Regions from separate parts of the Streptomyces sp. Inha503 genome, predicted to be linked through region 2. Evidence: riboswitches for the same ligand, from Rfam matches in the RefSeq annotation. Region 2 holds a riboswitch; the other holds the start of a gene.
The links. A riboswitch is a leader RNA that binds a small molecule or an ion and turns the genes downstream of it on or off. The one in region 2 is predicted to bind cobalamin.
Positions count from the first base shown of each region.

Region 1: another riboswitch for cobalamin. It lies ahead of ACJX2R_RS33740 (ribonucleoside-diphosphate reductase subunit alpha); the one in region 2 lies ahead of metE (5-methyltetrahydropteroyltriglutamate--homocysteine S-methyltransferase).

Region 1 covers NZ_CP178360.1:7,939,713-7,943,610, reverse strand. The annotation lists gene ACJX2R_RS33755 (GNAT family N-acetyltransferase) at 1-8, shown strand, start outside; partial or broken gene ACJX2R_RS33750 (ABC transporter permease) at 1-532, shown strand, start outside; gene ACJX2R_RS33745 (ABC transporter ATP-binding protein) at 525-1,358, shown strand; cobalamin riboswitch at 1,453-1,614, shown strand; gene ACJX2R_RS33740 (ribonucleoside-diphosphate reductase subunit alpha) at 1,794-3,898, shown strand, end outside.
Region 2 covers NZ_CP178360.1:2,152,884-2,156,781, forward strand. The annotation lists gene ACJX2R_RS08780 (hypothetical protein) at 35-694, shown strand; gene ACJX2R_RS08785 (hypothetical protein) at 968-1,189, shown strand; cobalamin riboswitch at 1,258-1,480, shown strand; gene metE (5-methyltetrahydropteroyltriglutamate--homocysteine S-methyltransferase) at 1,647-3,898, shown strand, end outside.

The sequences.
Region 1 (3,898 bases), 5.8 Mb from region 2:
AGCTGTGACGCCCCGCGCCGAAGCGTTCACAGGGGCCGCCGCTCAGCGAGAGACGTTCGCGCTCCAGCAGCTCCAGCAGTTGCTGTTCTCGATGATCGTGCTGGCCGTCGTGTTGGTGGGCTTCGGCCACTTCCCGGCTCCGGCCTGGCTGTTGATCATTCCCACGCTGGCCCTGCAATTCGTCTTCAACACCGGCCTGTCACTGATCGTGGCGCGGCTGGGGGCCAAAACACCAGATCTCGCGCAGCTGCTGCCGTTCATTCTGCGTACCTGGATGTATGCCTCGGGCGTGATGTTTCCGCTGGCCCGCACCCTCGAACACGCGGGAGCGAGCGGCTGGATCAGCGACGCGATGCTGGCGAATCCGGCGGCGGTCTACATGGACCTGATGCGGTACGCCCTGATCAACAATTACCCCTCGTCGAACCTGCCACCACATGTCTGGGCGCTGGCCCTCGGTTGGGCGGTCCTCTTCGGCGCCGGGGGATTCGTGTACTTCTGGAAGGCAGAGGAGCGGTACGGCCGTGGCTGAGCAAACCCTCGACAAAGGTGCCCAGGCGGAGCGGGCCGACCAGGCCGCTCAGGTGGCTTCCGCGCCGGCGCGGGTGCCCACCGTCATCGCCGACGACGTCCACATCGTCTACCGGGTCAACGGCGGCCCCAAGGGGAAGGGCAGCGCCACCGCGGCCCTCAGCCGTCTGCTGGGCCGGAAGAGCGCCCCGGGCATGCGTGAGGTGCACGCGGTGCGCGGGGTGACGTTCGTGGCGTACAAGGGTGAGTCGATCGGTCTGATCGGGTCCAATGGCTCGGGTAAGTCGACCCTGCTCAAGGCCGTCGCGGGGCTGCTGCCCACCGAGCGCGGCAAGGTCTACACCAACGGTCAGCCGTCGCTGCTGGGTGTGAACGCGGCGCTGATGAACGACCTCACCGGTGAGCGGAACGTGATCCTCGGTGGTCTGGCCATGGGTATGTCGCGTGAGCAGATCCGGGAACGCTATCAGGGCATCGTGGACTTCTCGGGCATCAATGAGAAGGGTGACTTCATCACCCTGCCGATGCGTACGTACTCCTCCGGTATGGCGGCCCGGCTGCGGTTCTCCATCGCCGCGGCCAAGGACCACGATGTGCTGATGATCGACGAGGCGCTGGCCACCGGTGACAGGAAGTTCCAGAAGCGCTCCGAGGCCCGGATCCGCGAGCTCCGCCAGGAGGCCGGCACGGTCTTCCTCGTCAGCCACAACAACAAGTCCATCCGGGACACCTGCGACCGGGTGCTGTGGCTGGAGAAGGGCGAGCTGCTGATGGACGGCCCGACCGACGAGGTCATCAAGGCGTACGAGAAGGAGACCGGCAAATAGCTCCCGCTTGGGCGTCGCCTGACCAGGGCATCCCACTCGCCAGGCCGGAACGCATTAGCACATTCATGCGAAACTCCGCAGCTCCGACACAAGATATGGGGGTGGGTGCGTCGGCCGACACAAGATGTATGCTCGTCCTCGCTGTCGCCGCAGGGGAATCCGGTGGGAATCCGGAACTGTCCCGCAACGGTGTACGTGTGCGCTCAATTCGGCGTGCCCGTGAGTCCGAGCACCTGCCGACGGCCCTGTGAACACGTCCCCCGGCCTCGAGGGTTGGGCCGATGGACGCTGCGTGGTGTGCCCGGCGTACGAGGAGTGCGGCATCGGCATGCCCGTACGCGCCCATCGCACCATCCTCGCGGCTCAGGGCCTGTCTGGAGTTGTGATCTGGGCTCGCCCCAGACAGGCCCTGACCGAGCGAAGGAGAGCACCTCAGTGACCATCGCGCCCGCCGATCCGGTTTCAGCGCAGGCGGCTTCTCAGGCAGCGGACGACGCGCCCGGGACCGCCCTGCTACGGACCCTTACCGGACTCACCGCCGATCTGCCCGCCACCGACCCCGGCAAGGTCGCGGCCGCCGCCCTGCGCGGCCGTCACCCCGGTTCGGACGAGGCGGAGTTGCGTGCCCTCGCGACCGAGGCGGCGGCCGGACTGATCGCCGAGGAGCCGGAGTACTCACGGCTCGCGGCGCGGCTGCTGGCGCTGACCATCACCGAGGAGGCGGCCGGGCAGGGCGCGGTCTCCTTCTCGGCCTCCGTCCGGGTGGGCCACCGCGAGGGCCTGCTCGCCGACTCCACCGCGGAGTTCGCCGCCGCCCACGCCGAGCGGCTGGACGCGCTGGTGGAGCGGGCCCTGGCCGACGGCGCCGACAACCGCTTCGGCTACTTCGGACTGCGCACCCTCTACAGCCGCTATCTGCTGCGCCACCCCATCACCCGTCAGGTGATCGAGACCCCGCAGCACTTCCTGCTGCGCGTGGCCTGCGGGCTCGCCGAGGACCACTCGGAGCGGGCGCTGGAGGACGTGGCCGAGCTCTACCGGCTGACCAGCACGCTGTCGTATCTGCCCAGCTCCCCCACGCTGTTCAACTCCGGCACCCGGCATCCGCAGATGTCGTCCTGCTATCTGCTGGACTCGCCGCTGGACGAGCTGGACTCGATCTACGACCGCTACCACCAGGTGGCGCGGCTGTCGAAGCACGCGGGCGGCATCGGCCTGTCCTACTCCCGCATCCGGGCGCGCGGTTCGCTGATCCGGGGCACCAACGGGCACTCCAACGGCATCGTGCCATTCCTGCGCACGCTCGACGCCTCGGTGGCCGCCGTCAACCAGGGCGGCCGGCGCAAGGGCGCGGCCTGTGTCTACCTGGAGACCTGGCACGCCGACCTCGAGGAGTTCCTGGAGCTGCGGGACAACACCGGCGAGGACGCCCGCCGCACCCACAACCTCAACATCGCCCACTGGATCCCGGACGAGTTCATGCGCCGGGTCGAGGCGGACGCCGACTGGTCGCTGTTCTCCCCGGCCGACGCGCCCGATCTGGTGGACCTGTGGGGCGAGGAGTTCGACGCCGCGTACCGGAAGGCCGAGGCCGAGGGCAAGGCCGTCAAGCAGGTCCCGGCGCGCCAGCTGTACGCCCGGATGATGCGCACCCTCGCGCAGACCGGCAACGGCTGGATGACGTTCAAGGACGCCGCCAACCGCACCGCCAACCAGACCGCCGAGCCCGGTAGGGTCGTCCACTCCTCCAACCTCTGCACCGAGATCCTGGAGGTCACGAACGACGGCGAGACGGCCGTGTGCAACCTCGGATCGGTCAACCTCGCCGCGCACCTGGACGAGGACGGGCAGCTGGACTGGGAGCGCCTGGACGCCACCGTCCACACCGCCGTGACCTTCCTCGACCGCGTGGTGGACATCAACTTCTACCCCACGGAGGAGGCCGGGGCCTCCAACTCCCGCTGGCGCCCGGTGGGTCTGGGCCTCATGGGGCTCCAGGACGTCTTCTTCCGGCTGCGGCTGCCGTTCGACTCGCCCGAGGCCACGGCGCTCTCCACGCGGATCTCCGAGCGCATCATGCTCGCCGCGTACGAGGCGTCCTGCGAGCTCGCCGAGCGCCACGGCCCGCACCCCGCCTGGGCCGAGACCCGCACCGCGCGCGGGGTGCTGCACCCGGACCACTACACCGACGCGGTGGCCACCTGGCCGGAGCGCTGGCAGGCGCTGCGCGCGCGGATGGCGAAGTCCGGGATGCGGAACTCGCTGCTGCTGGCGATCGCGCCGACCGCGACCATCGCCTCCATCGCGGGCGTCTACGAGTGCATCGAGCCGCAGGTCTCCAACCTCTTCAAGCGCGAAACGCTCAGCGGGGAGTTCCTCCAGGTCAACTCGTATCTGGTGGACGACCTCAAGAAGCTGGGCGTCTGGGACGCCCAGACCCGTGAGGCGCTGCGCGAGTCCAACGGCTCGGTCCAGGACTTCTCCTGGGTGCCCGCGGACGTACGGGAGCTGTACCGCACCGCGTGGGAGATCCCGCAGCG
Region 2 (3,898 bases):
GCGGCGAGGCCGAGCAAGCAACAGGAGCAGAGGCATGTTCAAGGAGTGGCGGCATCGTCGGGCCGTGCAGCGGGTCAAACCCGGGGACGGGCGAGCCCTGAAGCGTTTCCGCTGGTGGCAGTCGCTTACCCGCGCACTGTTCCATCTTCGGCTGATGAACGACGACGGCCGGCAGACGGTCTACTCCGTCGACGTCAGGCATCAGAAGCACTCGTCTTCGTCCGGCAAGGTCATAGCCCACCTGTTCCTCGATGGCAGGCATCACGCCGAGTCCACAGTGCCTGCCGTCTTCCCCGTCCAGGGCGGCACCGTCGAAGTGAGGGCGAGCGGCTTCGGGCTCAAGCGCTGCCACTACGTCACCGCCGAGGGAGCCGAGTTCCAGCTCATCCCGGACCCCGCCTCCGCCGAGGGGCGCCGCGCGCGCTTTGACCGGTCGCACCCCGCGCTGAGCCGCTGCATCGGTTTCCTCTCGGTGATCGTGCTGGTGGTCGGTGTGGTCCTGCTGGTCCTTCAGCTCGCCGAACAGATCACCCGGGATCCGGACGGCTTCGCCCAGTACGTCGGGACCTTCACGTCGCCCATCCAGCTATCGGCATGGAGCAACACCGTGGTCGGACTCGTCACCGTGGCGGCCAGCACGGAGCGGGCGCTGCGGCTGCGCTACAACTGGCTGCTCGACGGCGGGGTGGGCTGATCCCGTTTCCCCGGCGAGGGACGAGCGGCGCGTTGCCCCACACGGAGGAGGGGCGGCCCCGGCCACCCGGCTATGTGGCGTCCGCACAGGCGCGCCCGCGCTGCTCCGGCTCGCCCCCGGCGCTTCCGCGAACAGCAACAGCGGATGACTGTTACCCCATTGGGGGGACGTTGGGCCGCGATCGGCCCGGCAAAGGGGCACCATGCATGCGAAGCCGGTCATTTCCGGCCGCTCATCCCCAGCCCGGCCGCTCATCCCCAGCAAGGAGTTCCCATGCGTATGCGGACCGCCGCCCTGACCGCCCTCTCTTCGCTCGCTCTCACCGCCGCGTCCCTCGCGGTCGGCGCGACCGGTGCCGTCGCGGAGGACGACCCCGATGTCACCGTCAACAACACCAGCAGCACGACCTTCCCCGGCGTATGCGCCAGCAACCAGTTCTCCTTCGTCACCGTCCCGGTCAATCTGGTGGGCGAGTCGGACTCCGGAGCGTGCTGATCCCCTGCTCCACGAGGCCATGAGGAGCGGAACCCCCGGCCGACGCGGCCGGGGGTTTCCCATGCCGTAGGCTGGCCGGCGCAGCTGGTTCGCCCCGTCCGCCAGGCGGGAGGCGTCGCAAGAGGGAACCCGGTGGGAATCCGGGACTGCCCCGCAGCGGTGAGCGGGAACGACCGCCGTCATACGCACTGGGTCCGGTGAGATGGGCCTGGGAAGCGACGGCCAGTAGGTGTCCTCCTGAGGAGGACGCGCCCGTGAGTCCGAAGACCTGCCATCTGCCCGCGTACGGACCACCCGTGCGCGGACATCCCGGTGACCTCGAGGGCGGGTCGGCGAACAGGTACCAGGTGGACGACCGCGCGCCTGCCGCGCGAGGTCGTGGCATCCGGTCCGTCACCCTTCGCGCTCTCCTCCCGTCGCCGGGACCTCAGGGATTCATCTCGCGAAGGAGATCTCCGTGACCACCAAGTCCGCGGCCGGGGCGGCACGGGCCACCGTTTACGGCTACCCCCGCCAGGGCCCGAACCGGGAACTGAAGAAGGCGATCGAGGGCTACTGGAAGGGCCGCGTCACCGCCGACGCGCTGAGCGCCACCGCCGCCGAGCTGCGCCGCGCCAACTGGCGGCGACTGGCCGGGGCGGGCATCGACGAAGTCCCCACGGGCGACTTCTCGTACTACGACCACGTGCTGGACACCACCGTCATGGTCGGCGCCATCCCCGACCGCCACCGGGACGCCGTCGCCGCCGACCCGCTCGACGGGTACTTCGCGATGGCCCGGGGCACACAGGACGTGGCGCCGCTGGAGATGACCAAGTGGTTCGACACCAACTACCACTATCTGGTCCCGGAGCTGGGTCCGGACACGGTGTTCGCGGCCGACTCCGCCAAACAGGTCGCGGAGCTCAGGGAGGCCATCGCCCTCGGGCTGACCGCGCGGCCGGTCCTCGTCGGCCCCGTCACCTACCTCCTCCTCGCCAGGCCCGCGCCCGGCGCACCCGCCGGCTTCGAGCCGCTCACTCTCCTGGACCGGCTGCTTCCGGTGTACGCCGAGGTCATGGCCGACCTGCGGGCGGCCGGTGCCGAGTGGGTGCAGCTCGATGAGCCGGCCCTGGTCCAGGACCGCACCCCCGCCGAACGACACGCGGTCGGCCGCGCCTACCGCGACCTCGGCGCCCTCACCGACCGCCCGAAGCTGCTGGTCGCCTCGTACTTCGGCCATCTCGGCGAGGCGCTGCCGGTGCTGGCCAAGGCCCCGGTCGAGGGGCTGGCCCTGGACTTCACGGAGGCCGCCGCGGCGCATCTGGACGCGCTGGCCGCCGTCGGCGGGCTGCCCCGCAAGCGGCTGGTCGCCGGTGTCGTCAACGGTCGCAACATCTGGGTCAACGACCTGGAGAAGTCCCTGGCCACGCTCGGCACCCTGCTGGGTCTGGCGGATCGGGTCGATGTGGCCGCCTCCTGCTCGCTGCTCCACGTCCCCCTCGACACGGCGGCCGAGCGGGACGTCGAACCGCAGATCCTGCGCTGGCTGGCCTTCGCCCGGCAGAAGACCGCGGAGATCGTCACCCTCGCCAAGGGCCTGGCCCACGGCACCGGCGCGATCAGCGCCGAACTGGCCGCGAACCGCGCCGACCTCGCCTCCCGCGCGGGCTCCCCCATCACCCGCGACCCGGCCGTCCGCGCCCGGTCCGCCGCGGTCACCCGGGCCGACGCCCGGCGCTCCCAGCCGTACGCCGAGCGCGCCGCGGCCCAGCGCGCCCACCTCCGGCTGCCGCTGCTGCCGACCACCACCATCGGCTCCTTCCCGCAGACCGGCGAACTGCGCACCGCCCGCGCCGACCTGCGCGCGGGCCGGATCGACACGGCCGGGTACGAGGAGCGCATCAGGGCCGAGATCCAGGAGGTGATCTCCTTCCAGGAGAGGACCGGCCTGGATGTGCTGGTGCACGGCGAGGCCGAGCGCAACGACATGGTCCAGTACTTCGCCGAGCAGCTCACCGGCTATCTGGCCACCCAGCACGGCTGGGTCCAGTCCTACGGCACCCGTTATGTCCGCCCGCCGATCCTGGCCGGTGACATCTCGCGCCCCGAGCCGATGACGGTGCGCTGGACGGCGTACGCCCAGTCCCTCACCGACCGTCCGGTCAAGGGCATGCTCACCGGCCCGGTGACGATGCTCGCCTGGTCCTTCGTCCGCGACGACCAGCCCCGCGGTGACACCGCACGCCAGGTCGCCCTCGCCCTGCGCGACGAGGTGAACGACCTGGAGGCGGCCGGGACCTCGGTGATCCAGGTGGACGAGCCCGCGCTGCGCGAGACCCTGCCCCTGCGCACCGCCGACCGGCCCGCCTATCTGGCCTGGGCGACCGAGGCCTTCCGGCTCACCACCGGCGGCGTACGCCCCGGCACCCAGATCCACACCCATATGTGCTACGCCGAGTTCGGCGACATCGTCCAGGCGATCGACGACCTCGACGCCGATGTCATCAGCCTGGAGGCCGCCCGCTCCCATATGCGGGTGGCCCGCGAGCTCGCCGCCCACGGCTATCCGCGCGAGGCCGGGCCCGGGGTGTACGACATCCACTCCCCGCGGGTGCCCGGCGCCGAGGAGGCGGCCGAACTGCTGCGGACGGGCCTGAAGGCCATCCCCGCCGAGCGGCTGTGGGTCAACCCCGACTGCGGTCTGAAGACCCGCGGCTGGCCGGAGAC